DNA from 2 places in the Promicromonospora sp. Marseille-Q5078 genome. Region 1 is predicted to be linked to the other one. Evidence: predicted binding sites of a transcription regulator. Region 1 holds the regulator's gene; the other holds the start of a gene.
The links. Region 1 encodes LexA, which represses DNA repair genes until DNA is damaged. Its sites were predicted from a motif close to TCGAACANNTGTTCGA; they were not measured.

Region 1 (11,777 bases):
GGACCGCGTCGCGCAGCTCGACGCCGTCGAGGACCGGCTCGCGTTCGGCCGCCTCGACCTCGACGACGGCGACACTCGGTACGTCGGGCGCCTCGGTCTCGCGGACGACGAGCACCGGTCCCTGCTGACCGACTGGCGAGCGCCGGCCGCCACCCCGTTCTACCGGGCCACGGCCCTGCACCCCGCGGGGGTGCGACGCCGCCGGCACCTCGTCACCAGCGGGCGCGCCGTGACCGGCCTCGAGGACGAGGTGCTCGACCTCGACGCGCTGCAGTCCGTCGACGGAGAGGGCGACGGCACGGACGGCACCCTCGCCGCCTCCACGCTGTCGGGCGAAGGCGCGTTGCTGGCGTCGCTCGCCGCGCGTCGCACCGGCCGGATGACCGACATCGTCGCGACGATCCAGGCCGAGCAGGACCGCATCATCCGCTCCGACCTGCCCGGCGCGCTCGTGGTCCAGGGCGGGCCCGGCACCGGCAAGACCGCCGTCGCGCTGCACCGCGCGGCCTACCTCCTGTACGCACACCGGCGCGTGCTGGAGCGCAGCGGCGTGCTGCTCGTCGGCCCGAGCCGCGCGTTCCTGCGGTACATCGACCAGGTGCTTCCCTCGCTCGGCGAGACGGGCGTCGTGGCGACGACGGTGGGCGAGCTGCTGCCCGGCGTCCGCGCCACCGAGGTCGACGGCCCGGAGGCCACGGAGATCAAGGGACGCCTGGTGTGGCGCGACGTCGTGCACCGCGCCGTCCGCGCCCGCGAGCGCGTCCCCGCCCGCGACGTGCGCTTCCGGCTCGAGGGGTACGACCTCGCGGTGCGGCGCCGGGACGTGCGCGACGCCATCGCCCGCGCCCGGCGCACCCACAAGCCCCACAACGAGGCGCGGGCGACGTTCGTGCGCGACATGCTGGCGCGGCTCGTGGACCAGTACCGCGCGGCGGCGGACACCGAGCTCGCGCCCGAGGACGTCGCGATGGTCACCGAGGACCTGCGCTCGCATCGCGACGTGCGCGTGGCCCTCAACCTCGCGTGGTTCCCGATCACGCCCGAGAAGCTCGTCGCCGACCTCTTCGCGAAGCCGCACCGCCTCGCCGAGGCGGCCCCCGAGCTGTCCGACCGCGAGCGGGCCGCCGTGCGGCGGGACCCGGGCACCCCGTGGACCGAGGCCGACGTCCCCCTGCTCGACGAGGCCGCGGAGCTGCTCGGCGAGGACGACTCCATCGCGCGCGCCGAGGCGCGGGCCCGGGCGTCCGAGCGCGCCGCCGAGCTCGAGTACGCCCGCTCGGTCCTCGAGTCCACGGGCGCGGGCGGCGGGCTCGTCGACGCCGAGACGCTGGCGTCCCGCTTCGAGTCCACGGGCCCGCGCCTGACCACCGCCGAGCGCGCCGCGGAGGACCGCACCTGGACGTACGGCCACGTCGTCGTCGACGAGGCCCAGGAGCTCTCCCCGATGGCGTGGCGGATGCTCGTGCGCCGCGTCCCCACCCGCTCGATGACGATCGTCGGCGACGTCGCGCAGACGTCGTCGGCGGCGGGCGCCCGGTCGTGGGCCGGCGCGCTCGGCCCCGTCCTGGGCGACTCGTGGCGCCTCGAGGAGCTCACCGTCAGCTACCGCACGCCGGCCGAGGTCGCCGACGCCGCGCAGCGCATGGCGGCGGCCGCGGGGCTGCCCACCTCGCCGCTGACGGCGGCCCGCGAGGTGGTCGGCGCGCTCGAGCTCAGCCGCGTCACCCCGTCCGGCCCCGCACGGCCCGTGCTCGTGCGGGAGGTCGTGGACCACGTGCTCTCGCTCGCGGCCGAGTTCGTCGGCTCCGACGGCGCGGGCCGGGTCGCGGTGGTCGCGGCCGCCGACCAGGTGCGCGCGCTGCGCGAGGCCGTGGAGTCGGCGCTGCCCGGCGCGCTGGGACCGGAGGAGGCGTCCCGGCTGCTCGCGCAGCGCCCGGAGGACGCGCAGGTCGTCGTGCTCGACCCGCGCGGGACCAAGGGCCTGGAGTTCGACGCGGTCGTCCTGGTCGAGCCCGAGGCGGTCACCGGCGGGCCCGGGGGCGCCTCGGACCTGTACGTCGCGATGACCCGGCCCACCCAGCGACTCGTCGTGGTGCACGAGCAGCAGCTCCCCGCCGGGATCGTGGAGCTCGCCGTGGCGTGAGACGGGTTTGTGGGCACGGCCCCGCACGGCGCACCATGGGCACGTGCTGCGTGCCCTGTTGCTCGAGAACGTCCACCCTGTCGCCGCCCAGAATCTCCGTGACGCGGGGATCGAGGTCGTCACGCGCTCCGGCGCGCTCGACGAGGCCGAGCTGATCGAGTCCCTCGCGGACTTCCAGATCCTCGGTATCCGGTCCAAGACCACCGTGACGCGGAAGGTCCTGGAGAGCGTCCCGAGCCTGCAGGCCGTGGGCACCTTCTCCATCGGCACCAACCAGATCGACCTCGAGGCCGCCGCGGCCCACGGTGTCGCGGTCTTCAACGCGCCGTACTCCAACACGCGCTCCGTGGTGGAGCTGGCGGTCGCGGAGATCATCTCCCTCACCCGCCGCCTCACCGTGCGCGACAAGGCGCTGCACGACGGCGTCTGGGACAAGACCGCCGACGGCGCGCACGAGGTGCGCGGCCGCACCCTCGGCATCATCGGCTACGGCAACATCGGCTCCCAGCTCTCGGTGCTCGCGGAGAACCTGGGCATGCGGGTCGTGTTCTACGACACGGCCGAGAAGCTGTCCCTCGGGAACGCGCACCGCGTCGAGACCGTCGAGGAGCTCCTCGCCGTCTCCGACGCCGTGACGATCCACGTGGACGGGCGGCCCGGCAACGCCGGCCTCTTCGGGGCGGAGCTGTTCGCCGGGATGAAGCCCGGCGCGATCTTCCTCAACCTGTCCCGCGGGTTCGTGGTCGACGTGGAGGCGCTCCGTGAGCACATCCTGTCGGGCCACCTGGGCGGCGCGGCCGTCGACGTCTTCCCGACGGAGCCCAAGAAGCGCGGCGACGAGTTCACCTCTCCCCTGCGCGGGCTGCCGAACGTCATCCTCACGCCGCACGTCGGCGGCTCGACCGAGGAGGCCCAGGAGGCCATCGGCGAGTTCGTGTCCAAGAAGGTGCGGGACTTCGTGCTGACCGGGTCGACGACCCTGTCCGTGAACCTCCCGAACCTCCAGCTCGCGCACACCGGCGTCGGCCGCATCATGCTGCTGCACCGCAACGTCCCCGGCGTCCTCGCGCGGGTGAACCAGGTGTTCGCCGACCACGGCGCCAACATCGAGGCGCAGATGCTCGCCACCCGCGGCGAGGTCGGCTACGTGGTCACCGACATCTCCGACGTCACGCAGCGCGGCGCCTCGGCGAAGCTGCAGGCGATGGACTCCACGATCCGCCTGCGCATCCGGGACGCCTTCGAGCGGCCCGAGTTCCCGCCCGGGCCCGCGGCCGGCTGATTCCGGCCCCCCCACGCACGAAGGGCCTCCCCGGTTCCCCGGGGAGGCCCTTCGCACGTGCGGCCGGCGTGCGGCCGAGCGGCTCAGCCGGACTTGCGCCGGAACATCTTCTGCACCGGCCCGGCGGTCTCGGAACCGTGCACCTGGCCGGTGTTGCCGTCCTTGCCGGCGGTCGGGTGGCTGGCGGCGTTCTTCCGCTCCAGCGCCTCCCGGAAGCGCGCCTTCGTGTCCTCGGAGGGCTTCGCCGCCTTGGAGTCGTCCGTCGTCATCACGGTCACCTCGTGGTCCGTCGGGGTGGGCGTGCTCGCACGGCGGACCGCGCAGCACCTGGTGCGGTCCAGCATGCCCTGGCACCTTGGGAGACGCCAGGGCATTTCGCCCGGACCGGGCGGGGATCCCTCAGCGGGCCGTGTCGCGCCCCGCGACCGTCGCCCCCGACGTCGCACCGTCGCGGTCGGACGAGCCACAGTCGTCCGCCGACGACTCGCCGTCGTCCCGGGCCTCCCGCTCGGCGCGGAGCGAGACGATCGCGCTCTCGAAGTCCTCCAGCGACTCGAACGACTGGTAGACGCTGGCGAACCTCAGGTAGGCGACCTCGTCCAGCTCGCGCAGCGGCCCCAGGATCGCGAGCCCGACCTCGTTCGCCTCGACCTCCGGGCGGCCCGACGCGCGGAGCGTCTCCTCCACCTTCTGCGCCAGCAGGGCCAGGTCGTCGGAGCTCACGGGCCGGCCCTGGCACGCCTTGCGCACCCCCGCCACGACCTTGTCGCGGCTGAACGGCTCGGTGACGCCGGAGCGCTTGGCGACCGACAGACTGGCGGTCTCGATCGTGGTGAAGCGGCGCTGGCACGCCGGGCACTGCCGCCGTCGGCGGATGGACGAACCGTCGTCGGAGGTGCGCGAGTCGATGACTCGCGAGTCCGCATGGCGGCAGAACGGGCAGTGCATCGCTGGTCTCCTGCGCTCGGCTCCGGACCGGCGCCCGGCTGCCCGACAAGGTAAGCGGCGGGCGACTCCAGGCGCAAGCAGGTCCATCCTGCCACCGGCGCCGGCTCGCGGCGGACACCACGACGGAAGCAGCGCGGCGGCGGACCCGTGGCCGATCAGTCGAGCGGCAGGAGCACGACCTGCCCCGTCCGGAGCTCTGCCGTCGCGAGGCCGTTGAGGTCGCGCAGCTCCGCGACCACGTCCCGCAGGTCGTCACCCGAGTCGCGCACCGACTGCGCGTACTGCCAAAGGGTCTCCCCGGGGGCGACCGTGTGCAGCCGGACCTCGACGCCGGACCCGGGCGACTCCGCCACCGCGCGCTGCCCGATCAGGCCGGCACCGACGAGGACCACCAGAGCGAGCAGGGCGATCACGACCCTGCCCCGCCGGGTGAGCCGGAGCCCCCCGAGGCCGAGGAAGCCCGGTGCGTCGGTGGTGCTGCGCGGGTTCTGCATCGTCCTGCCTCCGGTCCACGTCGCCGCGCCGCCCCGCGGGCGGCGCCTTCGTCGAACATCCGTTCGTCGAACACCTGTACGTCGAACTGCTGTACTAGGTGTACCACGTCGCGACGACACGGTCGAGGTCTGATCGAACAGATGTTTGATGTCGGGGCGGAACTGTCCTAGAGTGACCAGCAGCGCGATGGAAGGTTTGTCGGATTTCATCGGCCCGCCCGCGGGCCGCGCCCCTGCAGGACGGAGAACGCGATGACCAGCGGACGGGACCAGGCCCCGGCGGCTCCGGCGCCGTGGACGGCGCCGAGCGACACCCCGGAGGACGTGGCCGGCGGCACCGGGACCGCGCTCGCGTCCGTGAGCGAGCTCGCCCCCTCGGCCGACCGGCTCACGCCGCGCCAGCGGCGTGTGCTCGAGACGATCCGCAGCTCCGTCGAGGCGCGCGGGTATCCCCCGACCATGCGCGAGATCGGCGAGGCCGTGGGCCTCGCGAGCCCCTCCTCCGTCAAGCACCAGCTCACGACCCTGGAGCGCAAGGGCTACCTGCGGCGCGACCCCAACCGTCCCCGCGCGATCGAGGTGGTCGACCCCTCGGCCCCGACGGCCGACGGCGACACCGGGTCCGCCGCCGCGCTCCCGCAGGGACTCGTCGCCGGGTCGGTCGCCGGGTCGGACGCCCAGCCGGCGCAGGCCCCCTCGTACGTCCCGCTCGTGGGCCGGATCGCCGCCGGCGGGCCGATCCTCGCCGAGCAGGTGGTGGAGGACGTGTTCCCGCTCCCCCGTCAGATCGTGGGCGACGGCGCCCTGTTCCTGCTCAAGGTCGCCGGTGACTCCATGGTCGACGCGGCGATCTGCGACGGCGACTGGGTCGTGGTGCGCAGCCAGCCCGTCGCCGAGAACGGCGAGGTGGTGGCCGCGATGATCGACGACGAGGCCACGGTGAAGACCTTCAAGCAGGCCGACGGCCACACCTGGCTGATGCCGCAGAACGCCGCCTACTCCCCCATCCCCGGTGACGAGGCCCAGGTGCTGGGCCGGGTCGTGGCCGTGCTCCGCAGCCTCTGAGCCGGCCGGCAGGGCGACCCTGCGGGTTCAGAGGCCGAGCCGGCGCTGCACCGACCGCATGTTCTCGGCCGAGGCGCGCAGGCCGGCCAGCTCGTCGTCGGACAGCGGGGTGTCGATCGTCTCCGCGACCCCGCGCCGGTCCACCAGGGACGGCACGGACAGGCACACGTCGTCGATCCCGTAGAAGCCGTCGAGCCGTGACGACACGTTCATCACGCGGTGCTCGTCGTTGAGGACCGCCTCGATGATGCGGGTCGCGGCCAGCCCCACCGCGTAGTTGGTCGCCCCCTTGCCGGCGATCACCCGGTAGGCCGACTCCACCACGTCGGTGGCGATCCGGTGCCGGGCCGGCTCGTCGAGAGGCGGGCGCCCCCGGAACGGACGCCAGTCGAGCAGCGGCACGCCGGCGATGGAGGCGGAGCTCCACAGCACGATCTCCGAGTCCCCGTGCTCGCCCGCGATATTCGCGTGCACGTTCCCGACGGCGACCCCGCAGTGCCGGGCGACGGCGTCGCGCAGCCGCGAGGAGTCGAGCACCGTCCCGCTCCCGAAGACCCGCTCGCGGGGTAGGCCGCTGATCTCCTGGGCGGCGTACGTGACGACGTCCACGGGGTTGGTGACCATGAGGTAGACGGCGTCGGGGGCCACCTCGAGCAGGCGCGGCAGGATCGTGCGCGTGAGCCCGACGGTCGCCTCGGCGAGGTCCAGCCGGCTCTGGCCGGGCTTCTGCTTCGCGCCCGCGGTCACCGCCACGACGTCCGCGCCCCGGCACACCTCGATGTCGTCGGACCCCTCGATCTCCGCCTGCGGGATGAACATGCCGCCGTGCCGCAGGTCGAGGACCTCCGCCTCCACCTTGGCGCGGTTGACGTCCATGAGCGCCACGGAGCGGGCCGCCCCCCGGGCCAGGGCGGCGTACGCGAGGGTGGACCCCACCGCGCCGGCGCCGACGATCGCGAGCTTGGTCGTACTGCGTGTGCCGTCCACGGCCCCAGGCTAGGTGTCGAGCCGCCGCAGCGCAGCACGGACGAGCTCGCCGTCCGTGGTCGGCCAGAAGTCCGGCATCGACCGGGTGAGGAACGACCCGTACCGAGCCGTCGCGAGACGCGGGTCGAGGACCGCGACCACGCCGCGGTCCTCGGACGTGCGAACCAGGCGGCCGGCCCCCTGCGCGAGCAGCAGCGCCGCGTGCGTGGCCGAGACCTGCATGAACCCGTTGCCGCCCGCCTGCTCGACGGACCGCGCGCGGGCCGCCTTCACCGGGTCGTCCGGGCGCGGGAACGGGATGCGGTCCACGAGCACGAGCTGGCAGCTCGGCCCGGGCACGTCGACGCCCTGCCACAGCGACAAGGTGCCGAAGAGGCAGGTGGCCGGGTCGTCCGCAAAGGCGCGCACCAGCGTGGGCAGCTGGTCGTCCCCCTGGCACAGCACCGGCACGTCGAGCCGCTCGCGCATGGCCTCGGCCGCCGCGAGGGCCGCGCGCCGCGACGAGAACAGCCCCAGCGTGCGTCCTCCCGCGGCCTCGATCAGGCCGGCGATCTCGTCGAGCTGGGCGTCCGTCGTCGGCTCGCGCCCCGGCGCGGGCAGGTGGCGGGCGACGTACAGGATCCCCTGGCGCGGGTAGTCGAACGGGCTGCCGACGTCCAGGCCGCTCCAGTCCGCCGTCTCGTCCGTCCCGCCGGAGCCGGCGAGGCCGAGCGAGCGCGCGACCGGGTCGAACGTGCCGCCCAGGGTGAGCGTCGCGGACGTGAACACGCCCGTCGCCTCGCCGAGCAGGTGCGTGCGGATCAGGCCCGCGACCGCGAGGGGCGCCGCGTGCAGCCGGGTGATGCCGTCGCCCGCCCAGGGCGCGTTCTCGGGCGGGCGCGAGCACCACAGCACGTCGGACGTCGTGTCCTCGGCCGCCATCCGCTCGGCGACCTCGAAGAGCTGGAGCACGGCGGACTGCGCCATCTTCATCCCGGCGTCGGGCGCGCCCTGCCCCTTCGCCTCGCCCTGCGGCTTGAGGCGGGTGAGCAGCTCGCGCGCCGCGTCGCGCACCGCCCCGACGGCCGCGCGCAGCTCGTCCGGCAGCCCGAGCGGGAAGCGTTCCGCCGGCGCGGTGGCGAGGAGGGACCCGAGCCGCTGCGACGCCGCGTCCAGCGACTCCGTCTCGGTGCCCCCGTGTCGGCGCGCGAGGCGTGCCGCGTGCTCCACCACCGTGAGGGACATGTCGACGGTGGCGGCCGCCGTCACGCGCTCCGCGAGCTCGTGCGCCTCGTCGACGACGACGGCGTCGTGCTCCGGCAGGACGCCGGGGTTCCCGGAGACGGCGATCCCGAGCATCGCGTGGTTGGTCACGACGACGTCGGCCTCCCGCGCCGCGGCACGCGCGTGCTCCGGGAAGCACTCGGCCAGCAGCGGGCAGCGGTTGCCCAGGCACTCCAGGGCAGTGACGGACACCTGGCGCCACGCCCGGTCGGGGACGCCGGGCACGAGGTCGTCCCGGTCGCCGGTGTCGGTCTCGTCGGCCCACGCGTGCAGGCGCCGCACGTGGTCGGCGAGGGTCGTGGCGTCGTCGGCGCGAGCGCCCTTGGCGCGGGGCGCGGGGGGCGCCGGGTGCTGCTCGGCGCCCGCCCCCTCACCCGGCCCGGGGTCGGCCGGGAGGTCGAAGAGGGTGGCGCCCTCCACCGGGTAGCCGCCGGTCACCTTGTGCCGGCACAGATAGTTGTGCCAGCCCTTGAGCAGCGCCACCTTCGGCACCCGCGGCAGCCGCGGTCCCACCGCCTCGGCCACGAGCGGGAGGTCTCGCGTGACGACCTGCCGCTGCAGCGCCAGGGTCGCTGTCGAGACGAGCACCCGCTTGCCGTCGACCACCGAGTGCCGCACGGCCGGCACGAGGTAGGCCAGCGACTTGCCCGTCCCGGTGCCGGCCTGCACGAGGAGGTGCCGCCCCTCGTCGACGGCCTCGGCGACCGCCGTCGCCATCTGGTGCTGGCCGTCGCGGCGGCCTCCGCCGAGGGCCCCCACCGCCAGGTCGAGGAGCGTCTGGGCGTCGGGGGTGTCGGCGGAGGTCACCCGTCGATCCTAGGGCGGTCCGCCGACCTCCGGCCGCGGCGCCCACAGCCCGTGGGCGCCGCTCCGCCGTCGGGGTCAGGCGGTGACGGCGACGTGGCGCAGCTCGGCGGCGAGGCCCTCGTCCACCCGGCCGCGCAGGCGGGTGCCCTCGGCGAGGTGCTCCTCCTGCACGGACCCGCCGACCTCGTGCGCGCGGTGCACGAGGTCGCCGCGCGAGTACGGCACGACGAGGTCGATCTCGACCTGCGGCTGGGGCAGCTCGGCCGCGACGAGCTCGCGCAGCTCGGCCATGCCCTCGCCCGAGTGGGCGGACACGACGACGCTGTGCCGCTCGCGGCGCTGCACGCGGCCGACCACCGCCGGGTCGGCGACGTCGGCCTTGTTGAGCACGACGACCTCGCGCACGTCGGCGATACCGGGGATCTCGGCGAGCACCTCGCGCACCGCGGCGATCTGGCCCTCCGGGTCGGGGTGGGAGACGTCGACGACGTGCAGCAGCAGCGCCGAGTCGCCCACCTCCTCCAGCGTGGAGCGGAACGCCTCCACGAGCTGGTGCGGCAGGTGCCGCACGAAGCCGACGGTGTCGGTCAGCGTGAAGGGCCGACCGTCCTCGGTGCGCGCGCGGCGCACCGTCGGGTCGAGGGTGGCGAACAGCGCGTTCTCCACCAGCACGCCGGCGTCGGTCAGCGCGTTGAGGAGCGAGGACTTGCCGGCGTTGGTGTAGCCCGCGATCGCCACGTTGGGCACCGCGTGCCGCTTGCGCTCGAGGCGCTTCGTCTCGCGCGACGGAGCCATCGCGGCGATCTCCCGCCGCAGCTTCGCCATGCGGTTGCGGATGCGGCGGCGGTCCAGCTCGATCTTGGTCTCGCCGGGGCCGCGGGAGCCCATGCCGGCGCCCTGACCGCCCACCTGCCCGCCGGCCTGGCGGGACATCGAGTCGCCCCAGCCGCGCAGGCGCGGCAGGAGGTACTCGAGCTGCGCCAGCTCGACCTGCGCCTTGCCCTCCCGGGACTTGGCGTGCTGGGCGAAGATGTCGAGGATCAGCGCGGTGCGGTCCACCACCTTCACCTTGACGATGTCCTCCAGCGCACGCCGCTGGGAGGGCGCCAGCTCGGTGTCGGCCACGACGGTGTCCGCGCCGACGGACGCGACGACCTCCGCCAGCTCGGCCGCCTTGCCGGAACCGAGGTAGGTGCCCGGGTCGGGCTTCTGGCGGCGCTGGAGCAGGCCGTCGAGCACCTGCGAGCCGGCGGTCTCGGCGAGGGCGGCGAGCTCGCGCAGCGACACCTCGGCGTCGCGGGCCGCGGCCTCGCCGCCGGAGAACAGGCCGACGAGCACCACGCGCTCCAGGCGCAGCTGGCGGTACTCGACCTCGGTGACGTCCTCCAGCTCGGTGGAGAGCCCGGCGACGCGGCGCAGCGAGATGCGCTCCTCGAGGTCGAGCTGCTCGCCGTCGTGCGTCGTGTGCACCGTGGCACCCTCCGACCGCGCCGTACCGGCCCGCGCGAGCACTCGCGCCACGACGTCCTGCGCGATCGCCTGGGCGTCACGCTCGGCCTCGCGGCGCGCGTCCGCCGAGGTCTCGGGGCCGCCGGCCCCGGCGGACGGCTCCTGGGCCTGCGGGGTGTCGGGGTTGGTCGGGCTGTGGGTCAAGGTGTGCCTCTCGGGTCGGGATCGGCGGTCCGGCCGCCACATGGCTACAACAAGGGTCCCACGCCAGATCGTCCCGGTGGAGAGTTTTTCCCCCGCCCGGGTGCGGCGACCTAGGATCGGCGCGTGACCGAGCAGCCCGACCACTACTTCACGGCCCAGCCGGCCTCGGCCGCCGACCGCCGGCGCGCCGTCGTACACCTCGCCGGCCAGGACGTGGAGGTCGACGTCGCCTCCGGGGTGTTCTCCCCGGGCGGGATCGACAAGGGGACGCGGGTGCTGCTGCGCGAGGTGCCGGAGCCGCCGGCGGCCGGCGACCTGCTCGACCTCGGCTGCGGCTGGGGGCCGGTGGCCCTCACCATGGCGCTCGGCTCGCCCGGGGCGACCGTGTGGGCCGTGGACGTCAACGAGCGCGCCCTCGACCTGCTGCGCACGACGGCGGGCCGCCTCGGCCTCGACAACCTCCGGGCGGTGCGCCCCGAGGACGTGCCGGACGACGTGCGGTTCGCCGCGATCTGGTCGAACCCGCCCATCCGCGTGGGCAAGTCCGTGCTGCACGGCCTGCTGCGGACCTGGCTCCCCCGCCTCGCGCCGGACGCCGCGGCATGGCTGGTCGTGCAGAAGAACCTCGGGTCCGACTCGCTGGCCCGCTGGATCGAGGCCGACCTGGGTCGCGACGTCGAACGGGCGGCGTCGTCGAAGGGCTTCCGCGTGCTGCGCGTCGGCTGACGACCCGCCGCCTGCCCCGGTCAGACCTCGGTCTCGCCGCTGAACACGAGCTCCGCGGGGCCGGCGAGCTCGACGTTCCCGCCCTCGAGCAGCCGGACGCGGACCAGGCCGCCGGGCACCTCGACCTCCCACACGTCGGGCACGGGGCCCTCCGCGCCGGCCGCGAACCAGGTGCGGACCGCGAGCGCCGCGGCGCACGCACCCGTGCCGCACGACTGGGTCTCGCCCACGCCGCGCTCGTGGACGCGCATGCGCACGTGCCCGACCGTGCGGCCCTCGTCGTCCGTCGTCTCCGCGAGCGGCACGACGAGCTCGACGTTGGTGCCCTCCGGCGGCACCGGGTCGACCTCCGGGGCGCGGGTCAGGTCGGCCTCGGCGAGCTCGGAGGCCCGCGCGAGCGCGACCACCG
Region 2 (11,777 bases), 520 kb from region 1:
CGGTCTCGCGCTGCCAGTCCACGAGCTGGCGCAGCCACGCCATGTCGTTGGCGCGGGGGTCGTCCGACGCGGCCTTCCCGGCGGGCGCCATCTGCTTGTACTTCCAGTGCGCCGCGACGCCGTACTCGGCGCGGCGGTGCATGTCGTGCGTGCGGATCTGGATCTCGACCGGCTTGCCGCCGGGGCCCACGACCGTCGTGTGCAGCGACTGGTACATGTTGAACTTCGGCATCGCGATGTAGTCCTTGAACCGGCCCGGGACCGGGTTCCAGCGCGCGTGGAGCGCGCCGAGCACCGCGTAGCAGTCCCGCACCGTGTCCACGAGGACGCGCGTGCCGACGAGGTCGTAGATCTCCGCGAAGTCGTGCCCGCGCACGATCATCTTCTGGTAGATGGAGTAGTAGTGCTTGGGCCGGCCGGTGACGGTCGCCTTGATCTTGGCGCTGCGCAGGTCGGCGGAGATCTGCTCGCGCACCACCGACAGGTACTCCTCGCGGGCCGGGGCGCGCTCGGCCACCAGGTGCACGATCTCGTCGTACACCTTGGGGTACAGGGTCTGGAAGGACAGGTCCTCCAGCTCCCACTTGATGGTGTTCATGCCCAGCCGGTGCGCCAGCGGGGCGTAGATCTCCAGCGTCTCGCGTGCCTTGCGCTGCGCCGACGAGCCGGAGACGTACTTCCAGGTGCGGGCGTTGTGCAGCCGGTCCGCGAGCTTGATCACCAGGACGCGGATGTCCTTGGCCATCGCGACGACCATCTTGCGGACGGTCTCGGCCTGGGCCGCGTCGCCGTACTTGACCTTGTCGAGCTTCGTGACGCCGTCGACGAGCATGGCGATCTCCTCGCCGTACTCCCGGGTCAGCTCGTCGAGCCCGTAGTCCGTGTCCTCGACGGTGTCGTGCAGCAGCGCGGCCGCCAGCGTGGCGCCGTCGAAGCCGAGCTCCGCGAGGATGGTCGCGACGGCGACGGGGTGGGTGATGTAGGGGTCGCCGGACTTGCGCTCCTGGCCCCGATGACAGCGCTCAGCCGTCGCGTAGGCGCGCTCGAGCACGGACAGGTCGGACTTCGGGTGGTTGGTCCGCACGGCCTGCAGCACCGGCTCGAGGGCCGGGGTGGTCGGCGGGGCGCCGCGCACCCCCAGCCGGACCAGGCGGTTTCGGACGCTGCGCCCGGAGCCGGACCCGCGGCCCGACGGGGCCGGTCCCTGGGGCGTGGCGGCGCGCGCGACCTTCGTCTCGTCGCTCATCTGCGCCTCCTTCCGCAACCACCGCGGGTTCACCGACGGTCGGGACGGCAAGTCTACGACTCCACGCGCAACAGAGCCTCGACCGTCCGACCCGGCAGCCTGCCGCGTCCTCCCAGGCCGGCGAGCTCGAGCAGGAACGCGAGGGCGACCACCTGGCCGCCCGAGCGCTCCACCAGCTCGGCCGCCGCGCACGCCGTGCCGCCGGTGGCGAGCACGTCGTCGACCAGGAGAACACGCGCACCCGTCTCGAGTGTTCCCGTACGCAGCTCGATCGCCGCGGAGCCGTACTCGAGGTCGTAGTCGACCCGCTCCACCGGGGGCGGCAGCTTTCCCGCCTTGCGCAGCGGCAGGAAGCCCACGCCGAGCCGGGTCGCGAGCGGCGCGCCCAGGAGGAAGCCGCGTGCCTCCATGCCCGCGACGACGTCGACGCCGCCGTCCGCCCCGACCAGGCGGGCGAACGCCTCGACGACGTCCGTCAGCGCCCGGCCGTCCGCCAGCAGCGGGGTGATGTCGCGGAAGACGACGGGCGGGTGCGGGTAGTCCGGCACGTCCCGGATCAGCGCGCGGATCTCCGCCGCACGCCCCGCGCCCAGACCCCGGAGCCCGTCGAGGACGATGTCGTCGAGCGCGTCCGTGCCCGGGGCGCGGACGCCGTCCGCAGGATCGGTCACCTCTCCCACCGTGCCCGCCCGCGCCTCAGTGCCCGCGCCGGCGGCGCGGCTGGGCCTGGTTGCCCTGGTGCTGCCCCGGGATGAGCTGCGCGGAGCCGGTCGTGTAGGCCGCGACCTCGGCCTCGTGACCGCCCTCGGCGACGAGGCCGGCACGCGCCTCGAGCACCGAGCGCGTGTGCTCCCGGATCTTCGGCTCCCGCTCGCGCAGGGCGACGTCGAGCGGCGTCGCGAGGAACAGCGACGAGGCCGCGCCGACCGCGATGCCGACGAAGAGCGACAGCGAGAGGTCGCGCAGGGTGCCCGCGCCCAGCAGGAACGCGCCCACGAAGAGGATGCTCGCCACCGGCAGCAGCGCCACGACGGACGTGTTGATCGAGCGCACGAGCGTCTGGTTGACCGCGAGGTTTGCCCGCTCCGCGTACGTGCTGCGCGTCTGGGTGAGCACGTCCGCGGTGTTCTCGCGCACCTTGTCGAAGACGACCATCTTGTCGTAGAGCGAGAAGCCGAGGATCGTCAGGAAGCCGATGATGGTCGACGGCGTGACCTCCCAGCCGATCGCCGCGTAGACGCCGGCCGAGATGAGCAGGTCGCCGAGCATCGCGACGATCGCCGCCACCGACATCCGCCACGCCCGGAAGTACACGGCCATGAACAGCGCCGCGGCCAGGACGAACACGACGGTGCCCCACAGGGCCCGGGTCGAGACGCCGGCGCCCCAGGTCGGCCCGACGAACGAGGTGGTCACGGCGGACTCGTCGACGTCGTAGGCCGCCGCGAGGTCCGCCGCGAGCTGGGCCTCCTGCTCCTCGCTCACCTGCTCCGTCTGCACACGCACCGACGAGCCGCCCACGATGGCCACGCGGGGCTCCTCGTCCGGCAGCACCTCGTGCACGGTGTCGATCGCGATCTGCTGCTCGGTCGAGGACGCGTCCGTGACGGTGAACTCGGTGCCGCCGCGGAAGTCGATGCCGAGCGTGAGCCCCTTGATCAGGATCACGGCGATCGACGCGATCGCGAGGACGCCCGCGAGCGTGAACCAGCGCCCGCGGCGCTGCACGATCGGGTAGGACCGACGGCCCGTGTACAGGTCGTTGCCCCACTGGGCGAAGTTCATGCCGGCCATCAGCGGTTCTCCTCGTTCTCACCGGTCGACGAGGTCGACGTGCCGTCCCCCGGGCCCCCGCCGGCTCCCGCGCCTGGGTCGGGATCCGCCTCCTGGGCCGCGGCGCGCCGCTCGGCCGCGCGCCGCTCCGCGATCGTGAGCCGGCGGCCTGACGCGTCGGTCGCGGGGGCCGCGGCCTGCCGGGCCCCGCTGTGGGCCGGCTCCGGTGCCGCGGTCCCGCGCGGCACGTCCGCGCCGACCGGCACCGTCGCGTCGTCGGGTTCGTCCGCGTCGTCGGCGACCTGGCCCACGGCCGGCTCCGGCGTCCGCACCTTGCCCGCGCCCACGTACCGCGGGCCGGAGCCCGCGCGCAGCCTCTCGGGCGAGAGGCCCGACCAGCGGTGGCCGTCCCGGAAGAACGGGATCTTGGTGATGACCTCCATCATCGGGTGCGTGAACCAGAAGACGACCGCCACGTCGATGATCGTCGTCAGACCCAGCGTGAACGCGAAGCCCTGCACGCCGCCCACGGCGAGGAAGTACAGGATGACCGCGGAGATGAGGTTGACGGCCTTGGCCGCCAGCACCGTGCGTCGTGCGCGGGCCCAGCCGCGCTCGACGGCGTAGGACAGAGTTCTCCCGTCACGTATCTCGTCGCGGATGCGTTCGAAGTACACGATGAAGGAGTCGGCGGTGAAGCCGATCGCGACGATCAGGCCGGCGACGCCCGCGAGGGAGAGCCGGTAGCCCATCCCCCACGAGAGCAGCGCGATCGACAGGTACGTGATCACGCCCGCCACGACCAGGGACGCGACGGTGAGCAGGCCGAGCGTGCGGTACTGCATCAGCGAGTACACGACGACCAGCGCCAGGCCGATGAGGCCCGCGATCATGCCGTTGCGCAGCTGCTCGGAGCCGAGGGTCGCGGAGATGACCTCCTGGCTCTCCACCGTGTACTGGACCGGCAGCGCGCCGAAGCTCAGCTGGTTGGCGAGCGTCGCCGCCGACTCGCGCGTGAAGCTGCCCGAGATCTGCGCCTGGCCGTCGGAGATCGGCGTGCTGACCGACGGGGCGGAGACCACCAGGCCGTCGAGCACGATGGCGAACTGGTTGCGGGGCTGCTCGAGCCCGGAGATCCGCGTGGTCGTCTCGCGGAACTCCTTGGTGCCCTCGTTGTCGAAGTTGAGGAAGACGCCCCACTCGTTGGTGACCGAGCCGTTCGCGCCGGGCACCAGACCCGAGCTGGCGGAGGAGATGTGGACCCCGTCGACCTCCATCGGCCCGAGGATGTACTTGACGGTCCCGTCCTCGCCGCACGTGACCAGCGGGGCGTCGGGGTCGTCCCCGCCGCCGCCCTGCAGGTTGGCGGGGTCGGTGCAGTCGAGCTTCTCGAACTGCTCCTGGATCTCGGGCGTGATCTGCGCGAGGTCGCTCGGGTCGGAGGCCGCGGCGTCGTCGCCCTCGGCCGGCGTGGACGACGGCGACGGAGACGGGTCGGTCGAGGCCTCGGCCCCGTTCGCCGCCGTCGCGGTCGGCGTGGCGGTCGGGTCCGTGTCCGTGTCCGCCGGGACGGACAGCGGCGCCCCGGCGCTCTTGCCGCTCGGGCTCGTGTCCGCGCTCTCGTCGGACGACGCCCCGTCGGCGTCACCGCCGGGCGACGGGGACGGCGAGGCGGACGGGTCGGGCGTCGGCGTCCCGGCGGCGTAGGTCAGCACCGGGCGGAAGCGCATCTGGGCGGGCTGCGAGATGAGGTCGATGGTCTCCTGCGACACCTCGCCGGGGATGCCGACGACGATGTTCTGGGAGCCCTGGGCGGTGATCTCGGCCTCGGAGACGCCCGAGGAGTCGATGCGCTGCCGGATGACGTTGATCGACTCGTCGATCGTCTCGGCGGTGACCTGCGAGCCGTCCGTCGTGTCGGCCTTGAGGATCAGCTGCGTGCCGCCCTGCAGGTCGAGCGCCAGGCCCGGGGCGAAGCTCGCGCCGTCCGGGTTGGACTCGGTCTTGGCGTCCCAGAAGACGCCGGCGCCGAGAGCCAGGAACGGCAGGACGATCGTCAGGATCGTGAAGACCACGAGGGTGCGTGCCGGACGCGACCGCTTCGTGCGTGAGTTCGCCAACTTCTGTCTCTTCCCGTCTGCGCGTCGCCGGGGGGCCGACGCGTGAGGGCGCCGGCCGGGGTCACCCCGACCGGCGCGGTGTCAGTCGAGCGGACTCAGGCGTCCGCCCTCCCTGGTCACTGCTACTTGGCGCCGGTCTCGCCCTCGTCCCGACGCTGCTGCTCCCGGTACTCCCGCTGCGCGGTGTCCAGGCTCGACAGGTCGTCGGGGACGTCGACGTGATCGTCGCCGGAGGTGATCGTACCGGTCGCGGTGGGGTCCGCTGTGACGTCGGTCTCCTCGGCCTCGTCGACCGCGTCGACGGCCGGCGTGTCGACGCGCTTGGCGATCGCCGCACGGAGCCAGCGGGTCTGCGTGCCGGGGGTCGACTCGATGGTCACGGTGTCGCTCGCCTCGTCGACCTCGACGACGGTGCCGAAGAGGCCGGACCCCGTCATGACCTCCTGGCCCGGCACGAGCTGCGACCGGAACTCGGCCTGCTGCTTCTGCTGCTTGCGCGTCCGCTGGCTCATGAAGAACATGAGGCCGGCGAGGACCACGAAGAGGATGATGAGTTCCACGGAGCGTCCTTGTCTGTCGCTGCCCGACGGTCGTCGACCGACCACCGGGCGTCGGGGGCGCACCGGTCGGCGCGCCGGGCGCAGAGGTCTGCGCGTACGGGCCCCAACGAGCACGGCACCCGTCGAGTTCCGGCCCCGGGCCGTCCGCGGCCGGGGCTCCTCCAGTCTAGGTGCTTCGCGCGTGCCGTCGTCGACGCCGACCCCGCACCGGCGGCCGTACGGGCGGAGTCAGGCCTCCGGAGCGCGCCCGCCGCCGTCCGCGTCGTCGAACAGCGTGCCCCCCAGCGGCGCGCCCCATGCCCCGGGCGGGGGCTCCAGGCCGAGGTGCTCCCAGGCGGCCGGCGTCGCGACCCGCCCCCGCGGGGTGCGGCCGAGCAGGCCCTCCCGCACCAGGTACGGCTCGGCGACGGTCTCCACGGTGTCGGGCTCCTCACCCACGGTCATCGCGAGGGTGCTCAGCCCCACGGGGCCGCCGCCGAACCGGCGGCACACCGCGTCGAGGACGGACCGGTCGAGGCGGTCGAGGCCGATCGGGTCGACCTCGTAGACCTCCAGCGCGGCGCGCGCGGCCCGCAGGTCGAGGCGGCCGTCGCCGCGCACCTGGGCCCAGTCCCGCACGCGGCGCAGCAGCCGGTTCGCGATGCGGGGCGTGCCCCGGGAGCGGCCCGCGATCTCGTGCGCGGCCGCGTGCTGGATGTCGACGCCCATCAGGCCCGACGAGCGGGTGATGACACGCTCCAGCTCGGCGGCGTCGTAGAAGTCGAGGTGCCCGGTGAAGCCGAAACGGTCGCGCAGCGGCGCGGGTAGCAGCCCGGAACGCGTCGTGGCGCCCACCACGGTGAACGGCGGCAGCGCGAGCGGGATCGCGCTGGCGCCGGCGCCCTTGCCGACGACGACGTCGACGCGGAAGTCCTCCATCGCGACGTACAGCAGCTCCTCGGCGGGCCGCGCGAGGCGATGGATCTCGTCGATGAACAGCACCTCGCCCTCCTCGAGCGAGGAGAGCACGGCCGCCAGGTCGCCGGCGTGCTGGATCGCAGGGCCGCTCGTGACCCGCAGCGCCGTGCCGAGCTCCGCCGCGATGATCATCGCGAGGGTCGTCTTGCCGAGGCCCGGCGGGCCCGACAGGAGCACGTGGTCCGGCGCCGCGTCCCGCGCCAGCGCCGCCTGCAGCACCAGGGAGAGCTGGTCGCGCACCACGCGCTGCCCCACGAACTCGTCGAGCTTCTTGGGACGCAGCGCCGCCTCGGCCGCGCGCTCGATCTCGTCGGCCGACGCGGTGACGAGCCGCTCCCCGCCGTACTCCGGCTCCAGCGGCTCAGCCACGGCGCCCGCCCAGGGACCGCAGCGCCGCGCGGAGGGTGGCCGCCACGTCGACCGGGCCGTCGTCGCCGGCGTCGGCGAGCACGCGGTCCACCGTGTCCTGCGCGACCTTCGCCGCCCAGCCCAGGCCGACGAGCGCCTCGACCACCTGGTCGCGCGCGGGGTCGCCGCCGGCCACCGGCGCGGCGTCGGGCACCCGGTCGTCGCCGACGCCCGGGGCGCCCAGCTTGCCGCCCAGCTCCAGCACCAGCCGCTGGGCGCTCTTCGGCCCGACGCCGGGCACCCGGCGCAACGCGGCGAGGTCCTCGGTGGCGACGGCGCGGCGCAGGGAGTCGGGGGTCAGCACGGCGAGCATGGCCAGCGCGATGCGCGGGCCCACGCCGGACACCGACTGGGCCGTCTCGAAGACCTCGCGCTCGTCGGCCTCGGCGAAGCCGAACACCGTCATCGAGTCCTCGCGGACGACGAGCGTGGTGTGCAGCTGCGCCCGCTCCCCGACGCGCAGCCCGGCGAGGGTGCCGGGCGTGGCGTGGACGAGGTAGCCGACCCCGCCGACGTCGAGCACGGCCCGCTCCAGCGTCACGTGCGTGACCGTGCCGGTCAGGGAGGCGATCACCGTTGTCCTTCCGTCGAACACCCGTACGAGGCGTCACTGTAACAACCGGCGCCGACGCCGTCGGCCGCGACACGGGAGACGGCGGGCATCGCCCGGGAGCGGGGATCGGTCAGCGCGCGGTGTCAGCGCGCGGTGCGGGACGGCGCGCCCCGGTGCTTGCCCTTGCGGGCGTTCTGCTCGGCCGCCGCCCAGGCCCGCTGCGCGGGCGTGAGCTCGTGCCGCTCCCCGCCCTGCAGGGCGCCCGCCGGGCGCCACAGGTGCGTCACCGCGAGGGCGAGCGCGTCGGCGGCGTCGGCAGGCCGCGGGAGGTCGTCGAGGCCGAGGATGCGCGCGATCATGCGCTGCACCTGCTCCTTGCCCGCCCGGCCGGAGCCGGTCACCGCGGCCTTGACCTCGCTCGGGGTGTGCATCGCCACCGGGATCCCCCGGCGCGCGGCCGCGACCATCGCGAGCCCGGCGACCTGGGCCGTGCCCATGACCGTGCCGAGGTTGTGCTGGGCGAACACCCGCTCGACCGCCACGACGTCCGGCATGTGCCGGTCCAGCCACTCGTCGAGCCCGGAGGCGATGTGCAGCAGCCGCAGGTCGATGCTCGTGGCAGGGTCGCTGCCCACGACGCCGACGTCGACCAACCGCGCCTTGCGTCCCGGCAGCGAGTCGACGACGCCGACACCGCACCGGGTCAGCCCCGGATCCACCCCCAGCACGCGCACGTCGTCACCTTCTCACGCGGCCCGGGCGTGGCCGCGGAGGCGCGGCCGCGGCCGTCGCCCGCCGAGGTGGCCCACGGCCCGCGAAGTAGTACGGATCTCGCCGAGGTAGTGGACTGGACCACTACCTCGGCGAGAACTGAACTACCTCGGCGGGGGCTCACTCCTCGTCGAGGGCCGCCATGACCTCGTCGGAGGCGTCGAAGTTCGCGTAGACGTTCTGCACGTCGTCGCTGTCCTCGAGCGCGTCGATGAGCCGCAGGATCTTGCGCGCGCCGTCGACGTCGACCTCGACCTCCATGGACGGGTGCCAGACGGAGTCGGCCGAGTCGTACTCGATGCCGGCCTCCTGGATGGCGGTGCGCACGGCGACCAGGTCGGTGGCCTCGCTGAGGACCTCGAAGACCTCGCCCTCGTCGCTGACGTCCTCGGCGCCGGCCTCGAGGGCAGCGAGCATGACGTCGTCCTCGGTGACGCCGTCGGCCTTGGGCACGACGACGAGACCCTTGCGGGAGAACAGGTACGACACGGAGCCCGGGTCGGCCAGGTTGCCGCCGTTGCGGCTGAACGCGAGGCGCACCTCGGAGGCAGCGCGGTTCTTGTTGTCCGTGAGGCACTCGACGAGGACGGCGATGCCGTTCGCGCCGTAGCCCTCGTACATGATCGTCTGGTAGTCGACGGCGTCGGCGCCCTCGCCGGAGCCGCGCTTGAGCGCGCGCTCGATGTTGTCGTTCGGGACCGACGACTTCTTGGCCTTCTGGATGGCGTCGAACAGGGTGGGGTTACCCGCCGGGTCCCCGCCTCCGGTGCGCGCGGCGACCTCGATGTTCTTGATCAGCTTCGCGAAGAGCTTGCCACGCTTGGCGTCGATGGCCGCCTTCTTGTGCTTGGTCGTGGCCCACTTGGAGTGACCTGACATGCGCTCCCTAACTCCTTCGCGATGCTTGGACGAGCCGGACGAACAGCTCGTGCACGCGCGCGTCCCCCGTGATCTCCGGGTGGAACGCGGTGGCGAGCAGCCGTCCCTGACGTGCTGCGACGATCTTACCGGCGGCAGCGCCCACCGCGGAGCCGTCCGCCCAGCGGTCGGGGATCCGCGCGAGCACCTCGACGTCCGGGCCCGCCGACTCGACCCACGGGGCGCGGATGAACGCGGTGCGCACGGGGCGGTCGCCGGGGGCGTCGGAGACGCCCGCGACCTGCAGGTCCGCCTCGAACGAGTCGACCTGGCGGCCGAACGCGTTGCGGCGCACGACGACGTCCATGCCGCCCAGCGTGCGCTGGTCGGCCGTGCCGCCCTCGATGCGGTCCGCCAGCAGGATCATGCCGGCGCACGACCCGAACACCGGCAGCCCCTGACCGATCAGCTCCCGCAGCGGGTCGGCCAGCCCGAACAGGCGCAGCAGCTTGTCGATGGTCGTGGACTCGCCGCCGGGGAGCACCAGGCCGTCGACCGCCTCGAGCTCCGCGGGCCGCCGCACGCCGACCGCGCGGGCGCCCGCCCGCTCGAGGGCGGCGGCGTGCTCGCGCACGTCGCCCTGCAGGGCGAGGACGCCGATCGTCGTGGTCACCGAGGCAGTGTAGGGCGATCCTCGGGCTCGCCCCGGCAGCAGCGAGGCGGCTACGGCTCGGCAGGTCAGAGCGCGAGCGTCTGCAGGTCTCGCGGGTCGGGCTCGCCGGACGCGCTGGTGAACTCGGCGAGCGCGGCGACCATCGCCGACCGGCGCGTCGAGGGCACCCGGCGCAGCACCTCGGCGATCGCGTCCCGGCGCCGGACGCTGACCCGCTCGACCAGCGCGCGCCCCTCTTGGGTCGCCACGAGGAGCACCCCGTGCCGCCGCGCCGGGTCCTCGGCACGTCGCACCCACCCGCCCGCGACGAGGCGGTCCGCGTTGCGCGAGAAGGTCGACGAGTGGACGCCCAGGCGCTCGGCCACGGCCCCCTGCCGCATCGGCCCCGCCGAGCACAGCAGCACGAGGGCGCGCAGCTGTGGCAGAGACACCTCGTCGAGCGCCTCTGCCACGGAGCGGGCGATCACACCCAGCAGCCCTCGGGAGGCGTGCAGCACCGTCGCGGCGAGCTCGGTCTCGTCGTCGGCGTCGAGCCCGGCGTCCCGGACGTCCGGAGCGTTCTCGTCCATCGGACCAGGCTAGCGACCTGCACGACACCCGGCGTCCGGTCCGCGGGCGCTCCGGCACCAGATCGATGCATGCCTACACTCGTTGTATGCCTACACGCTCGTTGCTCCGTCGCGCGCCTGCCGTCCTCAGCGACCCGACGCACGGCGGGACGGGCGTCTCGGTGATCCTCGCGCTCGTGATCGGCGCCCTCACAGGTCTCGGCGCCATCGGGTTCCGGTGGCTGATCGCGCACACCACCCTCCTCTTCACCGGGACCGCCGACCTCGCTGCCACGGACGTCGGGGAGCATCCCGTGCACCCGTCGCTGCCCTGGCTAGGCCCGTGGTTCGTCGTCCTCGCTCCTGTGGTCGGCGGCCTCGTGTACGGGCCGCTCGTCTACCGCTGGGCCCGCGAGGCCCGCGGGCACGGCGTCCCCGAGGTCATGCTCGCGGTGGCGCGGCACGGAGGGCGCAACCGTCCCCGCGTCGCGGCCGTGAAGGCGCTCGCGTCCGCGGTCTGCATCGGCTCGGGCGGGAGCGTCGGCCGTGAGGGCCCGATCGTGCAGATCGGCTCCGCGCTCGGCTCCACCGTCGGCCAGCTCGGACGGATGCCCGCCGACCGTCTGCGCACGCTCGCCGCCGCCGGCGGTGCCGCCGGCATCGCCGCGACGTTCAACGCGCCCGTCGCCGGCGTGCTGTTCGCACTGGAGCTGATCCTGCGCGACTTCTCCGCCCGCTCCTTCGGGCTGGTGGTCCTGGCGTCGGTCACTGCGTCCGTCGTCGCCCGGGCGGTCCTCGGCGACGACCCGTTCCTCACGCTGCCCGCCCTCACCGTGGACGATGCCCGCACCTACGTGCTCTTCGCCCTCCTCGGGCTCCTCGCGGGGGCGCTCGGCGTCGGCTTCACGCGAGTGCTGTATGCGATCGAAGACCTGTGCGACCGCGTCTGGCGCGGCCCGGAGTGGGCGCGGCCGGCTGTCGGCGGGCTCCTGCTCGGCCTGCTCCTGCTCGCCCTGCCCCAGCTCTACGGCGTGGGCTACCCCGTCCTGTCCGGCGCGGTCGACGGCCGGTTCGTGGTGGGCCTGCTCCTCCTGCTGCTCGTCGGCAAGGTCGTCGCCACCAGCCTCACGCTCGGCATCGGCGGATCCGGCGGTGTGTTCGCCCCGTCGCTCTTCGTCGGCGGCATGCTCGGCGCGGCGTTCGGCCAGGTCGCGCACCAGCTCGCCCCGGGGCTCGCGCCCTCGGCCGGGGCCTTCGCCGTCATCGGCATGGGGGCGACCTTCGCCGGGACGGCGCGGGCACCGATCACC

Region 2: ruvA (Holliday junction branch migration protein RuvA) is a predicted target of LexA. The motif match lies at 7,652-7,667, and genes of this name have one in related genera.

What each region holds. Positions count from the first base shown of each region.
Region 1 covers NZ_JBNPQG010000001.1:1,924,770-1,936,546, reverse strand. Annotated here, with positions in the region: gene ACQFYA_RS08955 (HelD family protein) at 1-2,143, shown strand, start outside; gene serA (phosphoglycerate dehydrogenase) at 2,187-3,425, shown strand; gene ACQFYA_RS08945 (DUF5302 domain-containing protein) at 3,509-3,769, opposite strand; gene nrdR (transcriptional regulator NrdR) at 3,825-4,373, opposite strand; gene ACQFYA_RS08935 (LysM peptidoglycan-binding domain-containing protein) at 4,529-4,867, opposite strand; gene lexA (transcriptional repressor LexA) at 5,120-5,932, shown strand; gene ACQFYA_RS08925 (L-lactate dehydrogenase) at 5,960-6,919, opposite strand; gene ACQFYA_RS08920 (ATP-dependent DNA helicase) at 6,929-8,989, opposite strand; gene hflX (GTPase HflX) at 9,065-10,642, opposite strand; gene ACQFYA_RS08910 (class I SAM-dependent methyltransferase) at 10,766-11,368, shown strand; gene dapF (diaminopimelate epimerase) at 11,389-11,777, opposite strand, start outside.
Region 2 covers NZ_JBNPQG010000001.1:2,445,936-2,457,712, forward strand. Annotated here, with positions in the region: gene ACQFYA_RS11355 (RelA/SpoT family protein) at 1-1,246, opposite strand, end outside; gene ACQFYA_RS11360 (adenine phosphoribosyltransferase) at 1,300-1,863, opposite strand; gene secF (protein translocase subunit SecF) at 1,943-3,040, opposite strand; gene secD (protein translocase subunit SecD) at 3,040-5,139, opposite strand; gene yajC (preprotein translocase subunit YajC) at 5,262-5,699, opposite strand; gene ruvB (Holliday junction branch migration DNA helicase RuvB) at 5,928-7,025, opposite strand; gene ruvA (Holliday junction branch migration protein RuvA) at 7,018-7,638, opposite strand; gene ruvC (crossover junction endodeoxyribonuclease RuvC) at 7,761-8,351, opposite strand; gene ACQFYA_RS11395 (YebC/PmpR family DNA-binding transcriptional regulator) at 8,509-9,267, opposite strand; gene pdxT (pyridoxal 5'-phosphate synthase glutaminase subunit PdxT) at 9,275-9,919, opposite strand; gene ACQFYA_RS11405 (MarR family winged helix-turn-helix transcriptional regulator) at 9,985-10,488, opposite strand; gene ACQFYA_RS11410 (chloride channel protein) at 10,575-11,777, shown strand, end outside.